Regions from separate parts of the Pseudomonas helmanticensis genome, predicted to be linked through region 1. Evidence: predicted binding sites of a transcription regulator. Region 1 holds the regulator's gene; each other region holds the start of a gene.
The links. Region 1 encodes FliA, which starts transcription of late flagellar genes. Its sites were predicted from a motif close to CTAAAGTTTNNNNNNNNNNNGCCGNTAA; they were not measured.
Positions count from the first base shown of each region.

Region 2: QOL84_RS06050 (methyl-accepting chemotaxis protein) is a predicted target of FliA. The motif match lies at 1,852-1,879, and genes of this name have one in related genera.
Region 3: QOL84_RS28960 (methyl-accepting chemotaxis protein) is a predicted target of FliA. The motif match lies at 3,266-3,293, and genes of this name have one in related genera.

Region 1 covers NZ_FXUY01000001.1:2,532,093-2,536,870, reverse strand. The annotation lists gene flhA (flagellar biosynthesis protein FlhA) at 1-747, shown strand, start outside; gene flhF (flagellar biosynthesis GTPase FlhF) at 759-2,099, shown strand; gene fleN (flagellar synthesis regulator FleN) at 2,216-3,046, shown strand; gene fliA (RNA polymerase sigma factor FliA) at 3,043-3,783, shown strand; gene QOL84_RS11205 (chemotaxis response regulator CheY) at 3,950-4,321, shown strand; gene QOL84_RS11200 (protein phosphatase CheZ) at 4,340-4,778, shown strand, end outside.
Region 2 covers NZ_FXUY01000001.1:1,339,985-1,344,762, forward strand. The annotation lists gene QOL84_RS06035 (MmcQ/YjbR family DNA-binding protein) at 1-347, shown strand, start outside; gene QOL84_RS06040 (DUF1294 domain-containing protein) at 446-874, opposite strand; gene QOL84_RS06045 (undecaprenyl-diphosphate phosphatase) at 871-1,701, opposite strand; gene QOL84_RS06050 (methyl-accepting chemotaxis protein) at 2,007-3,641, shown strand; gene pnuC (nicotinamide riboside transporter PnuC) at 3,787-4,350, shown strand; gene QOL84_RS06060 (AAA family ATPase) at 4,347-4,778, shown strand, end outside.
Region 3 covers NZ_FXUY01000002.1:1,375,648-1,380,425, forward strand. The annotation lists gene QOL84_RS28940 (methyltransferase) at 1-712, shown strand, start outside; yybP-ykoY riboswitch at 763-887, shown strand; gene QOL84_RS28945 (TMEM165/GDT1 family protein) at 975-1,562, shown strand; gene QOL84_RS28950 (hypothetical protein) at 1,697-2,206, shown strand; gene QOL84_RS28955 (M48 family metallopeptidase) at 2,248-3,066, opposite strand; gene QOL84_RS28960 (methyl-accepting chemotaxis protein) at 3,329-4,778, shown strand, end outside.

The sequences.
Region 1 (4,778 bases):
AACGCCAAAGATCCGGCTTTCGGCCTGGAGGCGGTGTGGATCGAAATCAGCCAGCGTGCGCAGGCACAATCCCTCGGATACACCGTGGTTGACGCCAGCACCGTGGTCGCCACGCACTTGAACCAGATTCTGTACAAGCACTCCAGTGAGCTGATCGGCCACGAGGAAGTGCAGCAACTCATGCAATTGCTGGCCAAAAGCTCGCCGAAACTGGCTGAAGAACTGGTGCCGGGGGTGGTTTCGCTGTCGCAACTGCTCAAAGTGCTGCAAGCGCTGCTCGCCGAACATGTGCCGGTGCGCGATATTCGCAGCATTGCTGAAGCAATCGCCAACAACGCCAGCAAGAGTCAAGATACCGCCGCGTTGGTGGCCGCTGTGCGCGTCGGCGTATCCCGCGCCATCGTCCAAAGCATTGTAGGCACTGAGTCCGAGCTGCCTGTGATCACCTTGGAACCAAGGTTGGAACAAATATTGCTCAATAGTCTGCAGAAGGCAGGACAAGGCTCGGAAGAGGGCGTTCTGCTGGAGCCAAGCATGGCCGAGAAGCTGCAGCGTTCGCTCATCGAAGCGGCGCAGCGTCAGGAAATGCAAGGTCAGCCGGTGATCCTGTTGGTAGCAGGCCCGGTGCGCGCGATGCTCTCGCGCTTTGGCCGCCTCGCAGTCCCTGGACTGCACGTGCTGGCCTACCAGGAAATACCGGACAACAAGCAAGTGACCATCGTTGCGACAGTAGGGCCCAACGGCTGAGGTAGTGGTATATGCAAGTTAAGCGTTTCTTTGCCGCCGATATGCGTCAGGCCATGAAGCTGGTTCGTGATGAGCTGGGCGCTGATGCCGCCATCATTGGCAATCGTCGCATTGCCGGCGGTGTCGAGTTGACGGCGGCACTGGATTACAAATTGTCGGCGCTGGCGCCGCGGGTTCCGAACATGGAACTCGAAGACGAGCTGCGCAAGACCCAGTCGCGCATCGTCACCGCCCAGGCCGAGTTGAGCATGCGTGGCGAAGCCGACGGCAACACCAATCGCCAGTTGTTCGCCGGGCTGCCTTTGACGGCCGGCCTGCCGCTGACCGCTGCCGAACCGCTGACCGAACCGACCTACGCCGCGCCGGCGCGTCCGGCCCCGGCACCTGCGCAGTCCTCCGGCGGCGTTGATCCGCGTGCACTGGATTCGATGCGTTTTGAATTGAACAGCCTGCGCGAGCTGATGGAAGTGCAGCTCGGCACCCTGGCCTGGAATCAGCTGCAAGGCAGCCGTCCGGCGCAAGCCAATCTGTATCGTCGTCTGCAACGCATCGGTTTGTCCGGTCCGTTGTCGCGCGACTTGCTGTCGATGATTACCGATATCGAAGAGCCGCGTCAGGCCTGGCGCATGTTGCTTGCGCATCTGGCGCGGATGATTGCCGTACCGGAAGTCGAGCCGCTGGAAGAGGGCGGTGTGATTGCCATGGTCGGCCCTGCCGGCATGGGCAAGACCACCACGCTGGCCAAGCTCGCCGCGCGTTATGTGCTCAAGTACGGCGCGCAGAATGTCGCGCTGGTGAGCATGGACAGCTTCCGCATCGGTGCGCAGGAACAACTGAAGACGCTGGGCCGCATTCTCAATGTGCCGGTGACTCACGTCGATCCGGGCCAATCGCTGGTTCAGGCACTGGATCCATTGCTGCGCAAACGCGTGGTGTTGATCGATACTGCGGGCCTGCAAGCCAGCGATCCGGCCCTGCGCATGCAGCTCGAAAGCCTCGCCGGTCGTGGCATTCGCTCAAAAAATTATCTGGTCTTGGCAACCACCAGCCAGAAACAGGTTCTAACCGCCGCTTATCACAGTTACAAGCGTTGCGGGCTAGCCGGGTGCATCCTGACTAAACTGGATGAAACGGCCAGCCTTGGCGAAGTGTTAAGCCTGGCGATCAGTCATGAATTGCCGGTCGCGTACCTGACCGATGGCCCACGGATTCCGGATGATCTGCATCTGCCGCGCCGTCATCAACTGGTCAGCCGCGCCGTCAGCGTGCAAATGCAGGAAGAACCCAGCGAAGAAGCCATGGCTGACATGTTCGCTGATATCTATCACAGCCCGACCAAGCAGGTAGGCTGAGGTATTCATGAATAATTTTTGTACCTACATCGATGGTCTGCCATGCATTGTTCCGGTTGTGAACGCGCAGCCAGTAATGTGGCCTCCGTCTATGCAAGACAAGGTAAAGAAATAACATGGGCAGCATGCATCCCGTACAGGTGATCGCGGTGACCGGCGGCAAAGGTGGCGTCGGGAAGACTAACGTGTCAGTGAACTTGTCCCTGGCGCTGGCAGAGCTTGGCCGTCGGGTCATGTTGCTGGACGCCGATCTGGGGCTGGCGAACGTCGACGTTCTGCTGGGGTTGACCCCCAAACGCACGCTGGCCGACGTCATCGAAGGCCGCTGCGAATTGCGCGACGTGCTGTTGCAAGGCCCGGGCGGGATCCGCATCGTGCCTGCCGCCTCCGGCACGCAGAGCATGGTGCACCTGAGCCCGGCGCAACACGCCGGCCTGATTCAGGCGTTCAGCGACATCGGCGACAATCTCGACGTACTGGTGATCGACACCGCTGCGGGTATTGGTGACTCGGTAGTCAGTTTCGTGCGCGCAGCGCAGGAAGTGTTGCTGGTGGTCTGCGATGAGCCGACTTCTATCACCGATGCCTACGCGCTGATCAAATTGCTCAACCGCGATTACGGCATGAACCGCTTCCGCGTGCTGGCCAACATGGCGCAGAGCCCTCAGGAAGGGCGCAACCTGTTCGCCAAGTTGACCAAGGTCACGGATCGCTTCCTTGACGTCGCTCTACAATACGTCGGCGCCGTGCCGTACGACGAAAGTGTGCGCAAGGCCGTGCAGAAGCAGCGCGCCGTCTATGAAGCCTTCCCGCGTTCCAAGTGCGCACTGGCGTTCAAGGCGATCGCGCAGAAAGTCGATACCTGGCCGTTGCCGGCCAACCCGCGTGGCCATCTTGAATTTTTCGTCGAGCGCCTCGTGCAGCAAACGGCAGGGCCCGTGTTATGACCGCTAGCGGTATGAACTACTACAAGAAGTCGGCACGCGACGCTCAGTACGAGCTGATCGAGCGTTACGCGCCGCTGGTCAAACGCATTGCTTACCACTTGCTGGCACGGTTGCCGGCGAGTGTGCAGGTCGAAGACCTGATTCAGGCCGGGATGATCGGCCTGCTCGAAGTCTCGACCAAATATGACGCCAGCAAAGGCGCCAGTTTCGAAACGTACGCGGGCATTCGAATCCGCGGCGCGATGCTCGACGAAGTGCGCAAAGGGGACTGGGCGCCACGCTCGGTTCACCGCAATACCCGTATGGTCAGTGACGCAATTCGCTCAATTGAAGCTAAAACCGGCCGTGACGCTAAAGATCACGAGGTTGCAGCCGAACTCCAATTGAGTCTCGACGATTACTACGGGATTTTGAATGACACCTTGGGCAGCCGCCTGTTCAGTTTCGACGACCTGTTGCAGGACGGCGAACACGAAGGGCTGCACGAGGATGGCGCGAGTGCTCATCTCGAGCCGTCGCGCGATCTGGAAGATGAACGCTTCCAGGCAGCGCTGGCGGACGCGATTGCCAATTTGCCGGAGCGTGAGCGACTGGTGTTGGCGCTGTACTACGACGAAGAGCTGAACCTCAAGGAAATCGGTGAAGTCCTTGGCGTCAGTGAATCGCGGGTCAGCCAGTTACACAGCCAGTGCGCGGCCCGTTTGCGGGGGCGTTTGGGGGAGTGGCGAGCGCGCTGAAGGCAGTGTGGGGACACTGCGAACGAGGCTGGTGCGGTGATGAACGGCACCGGTCTTGCTCTGTTGTGCTCCAGACAGTCTTCGAGTGCTGCGCCGATTGATTGAAGTGGCGCGTCCAGGTGCTGGGCGCGTTTAAGACTGCTTGGAGGTCGAATTGAACAAAGACATGAAAATCCTCATCGTTGATGACTTCTCAACGATGCGGCGGATCATCAAGAACCTGCTGCGTGATCTTGGGTTCACCAACACCGTCGAGGCTGACGATGGCGTGACTGCCATTCCAGTGCTCAACAGCGGAAGCATCGACTTTCTGGTAACAGACTGGAACATGCCGGGCATGACCGGTATCGACCTGCTGCGCCACGTGCGCGCCGATGAAAAACTCAAGCACCTGCCGGTATTGATGGTGACTGCCGAAGCCAAGCGCGAGCAGATCATCGAGGCCGCTCAGGCCGGTGTGAACGGCTACGTAGTCAAACCTTTCACGGCTCAGGCGTTGAAAGACAAAATCGAGAAGATTTTCGAACGCATCGGCTGATGAACGCGCGGGGGAGCTATGGAGCATAACGAATCTTCACAGGGCGATTTCGAGTCGACCCTGAAAAAACACGCGGTCGAACTGGTCGAGAGCCTTGAAAAAGGCAGGTTCGGCGACGCTGTGCAACTGATCCATGAGCTCAATCAGACCCGTGACCGTGGCCTGTATCAGGAAGTCGGCAAGCTCACACGTGAACTGCACAGTGCGATCGTCAACTTCCAGATCGACCCGAACATGCCGCAGGCCGAGGAAGTGTCGCAAATCACCGACGCCACCGAACGCCTTGGCTATGTGGTCAAGCTGACGGAAGCCGCGGCCAACCGCACCATGGATCTGGTGGAAAGCGCCACGCCGGTGGTCAATGGTCTGGCCGATGAAGCCCAGACCTTGAGCGCCGATTGGGGCCGCTTCATGCGTCGCGAGGTCGGGGCTGAAGAGTTCCGCGAACTGGCGCGCC
Region 2 (4,778 bases), 1.2 Mb from region 1:
AAATGAGCGAAGCGGATGTCGCCGCGTTCTGCCTGGCATTGCCCGGTGCGCGGGAAGACTACAAATGGGGTGGCGTGCGGGTGTTTTCGATTGCCGGCAACAAGATGTTCGCGTTGCAGGGTTTGCGTGGCGACTCACTGGCATTCAAGGTCGACAAGGATCTGTTTCTCGGTCATTGCGACCGCCCGGGCATTCACCCGGCACCGTATCTGGCGCGCGCGCAGTGGATCATCATGCACCCGCCCTACCCGCTGGGTGCTGAAGAGTTGCAGGGGTTGTTGCAGCGCTCGCACCAACTGGTGGTGAGCAAACTGCCAAAGAAAACCCAAATCGGCTTGTTGCTTTAACGCGCCCGTGTAGGAGCTGCCGAAGGCTGCGATCTTTTCTGCTTTTTAAAAGATCAAAGTCAAAAGATCGCAGCCTTCGGCAGCTCCTACAGGGGGGTTTAGAATCGTGACAGCAGGTTCGAGCCGAGGAATAGCTGGTCGATCCAGAACACCTGGTGCAACGCGACGATCACCCAGAACAGAATCTGGAACGACACCTTGCGCGTCTTGTGCCGGAACACCTGCTGGGCAATCAACGCACCCGGCCAGCCGCCGGCCAGTTCCACCGCGTGGAGGACGTTCTCCGGTGTGCGCCAGGCATCGGCGCGCGCCTTGCGCTTGTCTGCCCAATACATAAAGAACGCCAGCACGCTGACGATCGCGTAAGCGGCCAGCGGCACCGACGAAATTCCGCGCAGGCACATCGACAGTGAGCCGAACAACGGCAGCGCACAAACGATCAGCAGCACCAGCAGCTTCAACTTCAGATTCTGGATACTGCCCCCTGAAGGTCGCCCTTCAGGTCGGCGCGCGCGGGAATCACTCATGGCTTGGCCGCCGCCCAGTCGACCCAACCGAACTGCCAGGTGGCCAGAATCAGCAGACCGAACACGATCCGGTACCAGGCGAACGCCGCATAGCTGTGGCTGGCGATGAACTTGAGCAAGCCGCGCACGGCAATCATGGCGAAGATGAACGCGGTGACGAAACCGATCGCGAACACCGGGAAGTCCGCCGGCACGAACAGATGGCGGTACTTGAAGCCCGAATACACCGCCGCACCGACCATGGTCGGCATGGCGAGGAAGAACGAGAATTCGGTAGCCGTCTTGCGCGACAGGCCAAAGAGCAAGCCGCCAATGATCGTCGAGCCGGAACGTGAAGTCCCCGGAATCATCGCCAGGCACTGGGCGAAACCGACCTTCAAGGCGTCCTTCCAGGTGATCTCGTCGACGGTCTCGGCATGCACCTCATGCTGACGTTTTTCCGCCCACAACATGATGATGCCGCCAATCACCAGCGCGGTTGCCACGGTAATCGGATTGAACAGGTATTCGTGGATCAGATCGGCAAAGATCACGCCCAATACCAGCGCCGGCATAAAGGCGATCAGCAAGTTGGCGGTAAAGCGCCGTGCACTTGGCTGGGTCGGCAAACCGATGATTACATCGAAAATCTTGCGGCGAAACTCCCAGACCACCGCGAGGATCGCGCCGAGCTGGATAATGATATTGAACGCCATGGCCCGCTCACCACCGAAGTCGAGCAAGTCGGCAACGATGATCTGGTGTCCTGTACTTGAAATGGGCAAAAACTCCGTCAGCCCTTCTACAACTCCTAGTATCAGTGCCTGCAAGGCGGTCCAAAGATCCATCAATCCCCCAGAGAGCGATGCGCGGCGGCATGCCCCGATAGTATTTTTCTTACGTTCACTGCGATCAGCGTAGCCGTTTATTGCTGTACCGATTCCGCGCGTCAAGGATCCACAAAAAACGGTCAAAATTCCGTGAAATATCAACCTGGATTCAGGTTTTCCCGCGCGGGGCCGAAATCCTATCAGACAAGCCGTAATAGCGCTGCCGCGTTATACGACTTGGGTCGCGTATGCCCGATCACCTGAATGTGGTTGGATGCTGGCGTTGATTTATGACAAGAACAAGAAACCGGAGTGACAGCGTTATGAACAGCTTGCGCAGTGTGTCGATCAGCCGACGCTTGTGGCTCATCTTGATTGTGGCGGTGGTCATGTTGTTGACCTTGGGCGCGTTGATGCTCAAGCAGATCCACGATGATCTGTATCACGCCAAAGCGCAGAAAACCCAGCACGTGGTGCAGACCGCCAGCGGCCTGCTCAGCTATTACCACGACCTGGAAACCGCCGGCACCTTGAGCAAGGATGCCGCCCAGAAGCAGGCGCTGACGGCGATTCGCGGCCTGCGTTACGACCAGAGTGACTACTTCTGGATCAACGACCTCACGCCCGTGATGGTCATGCACCCGACCAACCCTAAACTCGAAGGCCAGAACCTCTCGGCGATCCGCGATCCGGACGGTTTTGCGGTGTTCAACGAGATGGTTGCGATTGCCAAAGCAAAAGGCGCCGGCATGGTCGACTACCGCTGGCCGAAACCCGGCGCCAGCGAGCCAGTGGCGAAGACGTCCTATGTGAAACTCTTCGAACCGTGGGGCTGGGTGATCGGCTCCGGCGTCTACATCGACGACGTCCAGGCTGAGTTTCAGGGCCAGGTGATCAAGGCCTCGGCCATCGGCCTGGTGATTGCGCTGATCATGGCGCTGCTGGTGATCCTGATCGCCCGCAGCATCGTCCGGCCGCTGCAGGAAACCGTCAACGCCATGGCCAATATTGCCAGCGGCGAAAGCGACCTGACCCGTAGTCTCGATACCCATGGCCAGGACGAAGTCACCGAGCTTGCTCATCACTTCAACGCGTTCACGGCGAAACTGCGCCGGGTGATCGGCGACCTGCAGGTTTCCGCCAGCGCCCTCGGGCAGTCTTCGAGTGAATTGGGCAACGATGCCACGCAAGCCCAGCAACGCAGCCAGCAGCAATCACAACAGATGGAGCTGGTGGCCACGGCAATCAACGAAGTGACCTATGGCGTGCAGGATGTGGCGAAGAATGCCGAGCATGCCGCCAGCGAAATGCGTGACGCCGAAGCACAGGCGCAACAGGGCCAGATCAATATCGACGGCAGCCTGCAACAGATCGACAAGCTCTCGGGCACCATTGATCAAGCCGTCGAAGTGATTCGCACGCTGGCGGCGGAAAGCACGCAGATCGGCAGCGTACTGGAAGTGATTCGCTCGATTGCCGAGCAGACCAATCTGCTCGCGCTCAACGCGGCTATCGAAGCGGCGCGGGCTGGCGAACAAGGGCGCGGTTTTGCCGTGGTCGCAGACGAAGTGCGTTTGCTTGCCCAGCGCACACAGAAGTCGACGGCGGAAATCCAGTCGATGATCGAGCGCCTGCAAAATCATTCCGAAGCCGCTGTGCGGGTGATTGGCGACAGCAGCAAGGCCTCGCAACTGACCATTGAACAGGCCGGATTGGCCGGTGCCAGCCTGAATGCCATCGGACAGGCCCTGCGTAATCTCAATGGCTTGAATGCATCGATTGCCAGCGCGACGTTGCAGCAGGCGCATGTGGTCGAGGACATCAACCAGAACGTCACGCAGGCGGCCGGACTTTCGCACAGCACCGCCATCGCTGCCGAACAGTCGAGTGCGGCCAGCCTGAAGCTCGGCCAACTGAGCGAACAACTGAACGGCCTGCTGCGCCAGTTCCGCGTCTGACACCCCCTGTAGGAGTGAGCCTGCTCGCGATCGCGTCCGTCAGCCAACATTTGCGTTGCTGACACACCGTTATCGCGAGCAGGCTCACTCCTACAGGTTTTTGGGTACAATCCGCTCCCTTCTTCGACTCCCTCCAGGAACCCACATGTCCGGGCTTGAACTGTTTGCCGCCGCTCTCGGTGTGATTGCCGTCTGGCTGACGGTCAAACAGAATCCATGGTGCTGGCCGATCGGGCTGGTCATGGTGCTGCTCTACAGCTGGATCTTCTTTGAAGTGAAGCTGTATTCGGACATGTTGTTGCAGGTGATTTACGCCGCTTTGCAGATCTACGGCTGGTGGCAATGGACCCGGGCCGGAACGATGCACGACGGCCGCGAGGTCACGCGGCTCGACCAGCGTTCGATTCTGCAGGGATTGAGCGCGGGTGCCGTCGGCAGTTTGCTGCTCGGTGCGGCCATGGCTCACTGGACCGATGCCGCACAACCGTGGCTCGATGCCGCGCTCACCGGTTTCAGTCTGGTCGCACAATTGTGGATGGCGCAGAAACGCCTGCAATGCTGGGCGTTGTGGTTCGTGCTCGATGTGATTTTCGTCGGCCTGTTCATCTATAAGGGGCTTTACCTCACTGCGGCCTTGTACGGCCTGTTCACCCTGCTCGCGGTGCAAGGCTGGCGCGAATGGCGCGCCGATCCGGCGTTACGGACATGAAGGTAGTTGTCCTTACCGGTCCCGAGTCAACCGGCAAAAGCTGGCTCGCGGCGGGCCTGCAGCAGCGCTTTGGTGGCTTGCGCGTGGATGAATACGTGCGTCGGTTCATCGAATTGAATCCGCGTGATACATGCCTGGCAGATATTCCCGAGATCGCTCGTGGTCAGTTGCAATGGGAAGATCAGGCGCGCGCGCAACAACCGCCGCTGCTGATTCTCGATACTCACCTGCTGAGCAATATGCTCTGGAGCCAAACGCTCTTCGGCGATTGCCCGCAATGGCTGGAAACCGAGTTGCTGGCGCGCCATTACGACCTGCACCTGCTGCTGTCGCCGGAACAGATCGACTGGACCGATGACGGCCAGCGTTGCCAACCGGATCTGGCTGAGCGCCTGGCGTTTTTCCACGCCACCCGCGACTGGCTGGTT
Region 3 (4,778 bases), on a different contig from region 1:
CGAGGTGTTTCTGGTCGGTGAAAAACGCAGCGGAATCGAAGGCGCCTCCAAGCAGCTCAATCCGTTCGGCAAGCCACGCAAGCTCGACAGCGCGCGTCACTGCCAACTCTGGCAAGTGACCGTGGCCAACGCCCCTGAAGCGAAATCGCTGGAAAGCCTGGCGCAGACCTATGAGTTGCCACTGGCGGAAGGCCCGCTGAAAGTCATCAGCCTGCCGGGCGTGTTCAGCCACGGTCGCCTCGATCGCGGCAGCGCTCTGCTTCTGGAGCATCTGGACAAACTGCCAAGCGGCCATCTTCTCGACTTCGGTTGCGGCGCTGGCGTGTTGGGGGCTGCGGTCAAACGTCGCTATCCGCACAATCAGGTGACGCTGCTCGATGTCGATGCATTCGCCGCCGCCAGCAGCCGTCTGACGCTGGCTGCCAACGGTCTGGAAGCTGAAGTGCTGACCGGGGATGGGATCGACGCTGCGCCGATGGGTTTGAACGCAATCCTGAGCAATCCACCGTTCCATGTCGGCGTGCACACCGATTATTTCGCGACCGAGAACTTGCTGCGAAAAGCAGCAAAACATCTGAAAAACGGCGGCGAACTGCGCTTGGTCGCCAACAGCTTCCTCAAGTATCAGCCGTTGATCGAAGAGCATCTCGGCGTCTGCTCAATCAAGGCCGAAGGCAATGGTTTCCGCATCTACCGGGCCAAGCGCGGCTGAAACTTCTTTTAAAAAAGAGGCTTGCTCAATCGGTTTTGCGAAGGCAGAATCCGCTCCGTCCTAGGGGAGTAGTCTCCCACGAGCGCCAAGCTCGTCCGGCATACGTCAACATACTTGATCCTCAGATCATGGCGTATGCGACCCAAGCGTCCGCAGCAGACGGATCGCAGGGTTTGACAAGACCTATGACACGCACACCTTACCCGGGGCGGGAAGGCTGTACGTGTCATAGCCGTGTCGACCCGCCCCTTAGGAAATCCTGATGCTGGACTCGTTACTCGTTCCCACCGCAATCGTTGCCTTGGCCGAAATTGGCGACAAGACGCAACTGCTCGCGCTGATTCTCGCCGCTCGCTTTCGCAAACCCTGGCCGATCATTGCCGGTATTGTCGCTGCGACCCTGGCCAACCACGCAGCAGCCGGTGCGGTAGGCGCCTGGTTCGGCAGCTTCTTCTCGAATGCAACGCTGCACTGGATCCTCGCCGCGAGCTTCACGGCCACGGCGCTGTGGACGCTGGTCCCGGACAAAATGGACGACGATGAAACCAGTACCGCACGCAAGTTCGGGCCTTTCCTGACCACGCTGATTGCGTTCTTCCTCGCCGAAATGGGCGACAAGACGCAGGTCGCGACAGTGATGCTCGCCGCGCAATACCCGGATCTGTGGCTGGTGATTCTCGGCACCACCGCCGGCATGTTGATTGCCAACGTGCCGGTGGTTCTGGCGGGTAATTTTGCCGCAGACAAACTGCCGCTGACCCTGATCCGTCGCCTCGCGGCTTCGGCGTTCATGATTCTGGCGATCGTTGCGGTGTACAAGGCAATGCAGAGCAGCGGGTGGGTTGGGTAACGCCCACTGCCGATACAAATTACCTATCAATAAAATGCGGTCGATAGCTGTCAGAATTGACAGCTATCGTCACCGTATTAACGGGCATACATTCATGAATTCTGATCTCACTGCACTTCACAAGGATCGTAATCATGACTACGCCCAAGCATTACTCCAAGTTAACCGCGTCCGGCATCATCATTCCCTACACGCCTTTCAGCCACTCTTGTGTGTACACGGCGACCGTGGATAAAACTGATCCGAAACGGGTGCATTTCCTGCTGACAGGGCGCACCGAGAACGGCCTGAAAGAACTGGAATATCTTGATGGAAGAGCCGATTTGCTCGTGCAAAACGTTGGCGGTTACAGCACTCGTGCCGCTCAATACGAGAGCGACTCATCCGACAGTTACTATTGGACGTTTCCTGCCGCAGGCACGCCGACCCACTTCACCATTTCAGACGGTGCGGGAAATCCGTTCAGGATCAACTTCACCAAAAAGGACGCTCGAGAATTCGAGTTTGAGTGCGAGTTCTTCCTCGTGTTCGGGAAAGATCATGACTACAACTCGCGCGGTAATTACATCTTCATCGATTATCTACTGCCCTCACCAGGCTCGGTGCTAAGAGACAACTTTGCCAATGCGCAGCCCGGCAAGTAAAACGGGTCAAGGCGCTCTCGCGGTGAGAGCGCCTTTTTTACTCAGGATTTCGGGGCCTGTTCGTACAGCGGCATGACTTTCGGGATCGCCGCCTGCAACGAGGCAATCCGGCTGGCCGAGGCTGGGTGAGTGCTCATGAACTCCGGCGGCGCACCTTCCGACGCCTTGCTCATCTTGTTCCACAAGGTGATCGCGGCGTTCGGGTTGTAGCCGGCGAGTGCGGCCAACTCCAGACCAATAAGATCCGCTTCGTTTTCGTTGGCGCGGCTGTTCGGCAGGGTCATGCCGTAGTTGGCCACGGTGTCGGCCAGCGCCAGACTGTCCTGACCCAGACCCAGCAATGCACCCGCGCCCTGCTTGGCCATTTCAATCCCGTAGGCCTTGGACATCGCTTCACGACCGTGCTCGCGCAGGGCGTGGGCGATTTCATGGCCCATGACCGCAGCGATTTCATCGTCGGTCAGTTTCAGACTGTCGATCAGCCCGGTGTAGAAAATGATCTTGCCGCCAGGCCCACAGTTGGCATTGAGCTCATCGCTCTTGATCAGATTGACTTCCCACTGCCATTGCGCCGCATCCGGACGGAAATTCGGCGCCTGGGCGATCAAGCGATTGGCAATTGCCTGAACCCGTTTGGCCTCAGGACTGGTCTTGTCCAGCACACCCTTGCTGGAGGCTTCACCGACAGTCTTCTGATACGACTGGGCATACATCTGGTCGACCTCTTGCGAGGACAGCATGCTGAACATGTACTGCTTGCGCTCCACACCCACGGCACCGCCGCTGGTGGTGTTGACCGACTGACAACCGGCCAGCAACAGCGCTGCGCTCAGTGCACTTACAACCAATGTCTTGTTCATTCAAAAGCTCCCTGAAAACCTGCGCGTATCCTAGGCGGGTAATTGTATCGACGCCAGATACAACGGACGTGCTGCAACGACTTTCAGACGTTTCCCACCAGAGCTGTCGTAAAAAATTCACAGCGACTGCCAAGTCCCGTGCTACTGCGTCGCGCACAGATCCATTTGCGACATCGGCTTGTAATTGCACCGGCTTGCACTCATGGCCCAATGCCGCCTGCCGATACATCACCGCAGACGTCCTCTTGCGTGCGGAGCTCCCATGAAGTTCAAGTCGATCCAGTTTTCCGTTGCCGCCCTCGCCGGCGCCATCGTCCTTAGCGTGGTGGCCGCGCTGGTGCTGTACGCGCTGTTTTCCGGTGCGCGCACGCAAGAGATGGTGCAGCAGCGCACCCAGGCGCAATTCGAGCAAGTCATCGAGCAGCGCCTGACTTCGCTGGCACAAACCCAGGTCAGCCAGATCCAGCGCGAACTCGAAGCGCCGCTGTTGATTGCCGGCGGGCTGGTACGGGTCAACGCCCTGCTCGGCACGCCGGGCGCCGATGGCCAGCCGCGCCTGAGCGTCAGCCGCGAGCAGTTGATCAGCCTGATCAAAGAGAACGTCGAAAAGAACCCGAAGATTCTCGGCACCTACATCGGCTGGGAAAAAAACGCGCTGGACCACAATGACGCGGCTTACGTCGGCACCAGCGTGGTTGGCATCGATGCCGCCAACGGGCGCTTTCTGCCGTGGTGGTTCCGCAATGACGACGGCACCCTCGGCCTGGACAAACTGGTCGACGTCGACGACCAGAAAACCCTGTCCACCGGCGTGCGCGCCAGCGAGTACTACCTGTGTTCGAAAGAGAGTAAAAAATCCTGCGTGATCGATCCGGCGCCCTACAAGGTCGGCGACAAGATCGTCATGCTCGCCTCCTTTATTGAACCGATCATGCTCAATGGCACGTTCCAAGGCATCGTCGGCGCCGACCTGTCGGTAAACTTCATTCAGGAAATGCTCCTCGCAGCCAACCAGAAACTCTACAGCGGCGCCGGGCAAATGGCCCTGATCGGCGGCAATGGCCGGATCGTTGCCTACACCAAGGACCCGAGCAAATTCGGCGAGAAAGTCAGCGACATCCTCGATGCCGAACAGACGGCCAACATGGCCAATCTCAAACGCGGCGAAGTCACCTATTCCGTCAACAAGGACAAAGGCCGCATCGAACTGTACCTGCCATTCGGCATCGGCCAGACCGACGCGCGCTGGACGCTGATGCTGCAACTGCCGCTCAACGCGGTGATGGCGGACCTGCAAAAACTGCAGGGTGATCTCGATGCCCAACGCAAGTCCGACACCTTCGGCATGGCCATGGTCGGTCTGCTCATCGCCGGCATTGGTTTGCTGGTGATCTGGCTGGTCGGCCACGGCATTGCCCGGCCGCTGAAGCAGATGGTCGCGATGCTCAATGACATCGCTCAAGGTGAGGGTGATCTGACCCGCCGCCTGAGCAGTGATCGCAGCGATGAACTGGGCTCGATCGCCAAGGGCTTCAACACCTTTCTCGCCAAGTTGCAGGCGATGATCACGCAAGTGGTGACGTCAGTGCAGAGCGTCAGCGATTCTTCGGAACACACCGCCGACATCGCCATTCGCACCAACATCGGCATCCAGAAACAAATGGCCGAGATCGATCAGGTTGCAACAGCGGTGCAGGAAATGACCGCCACCG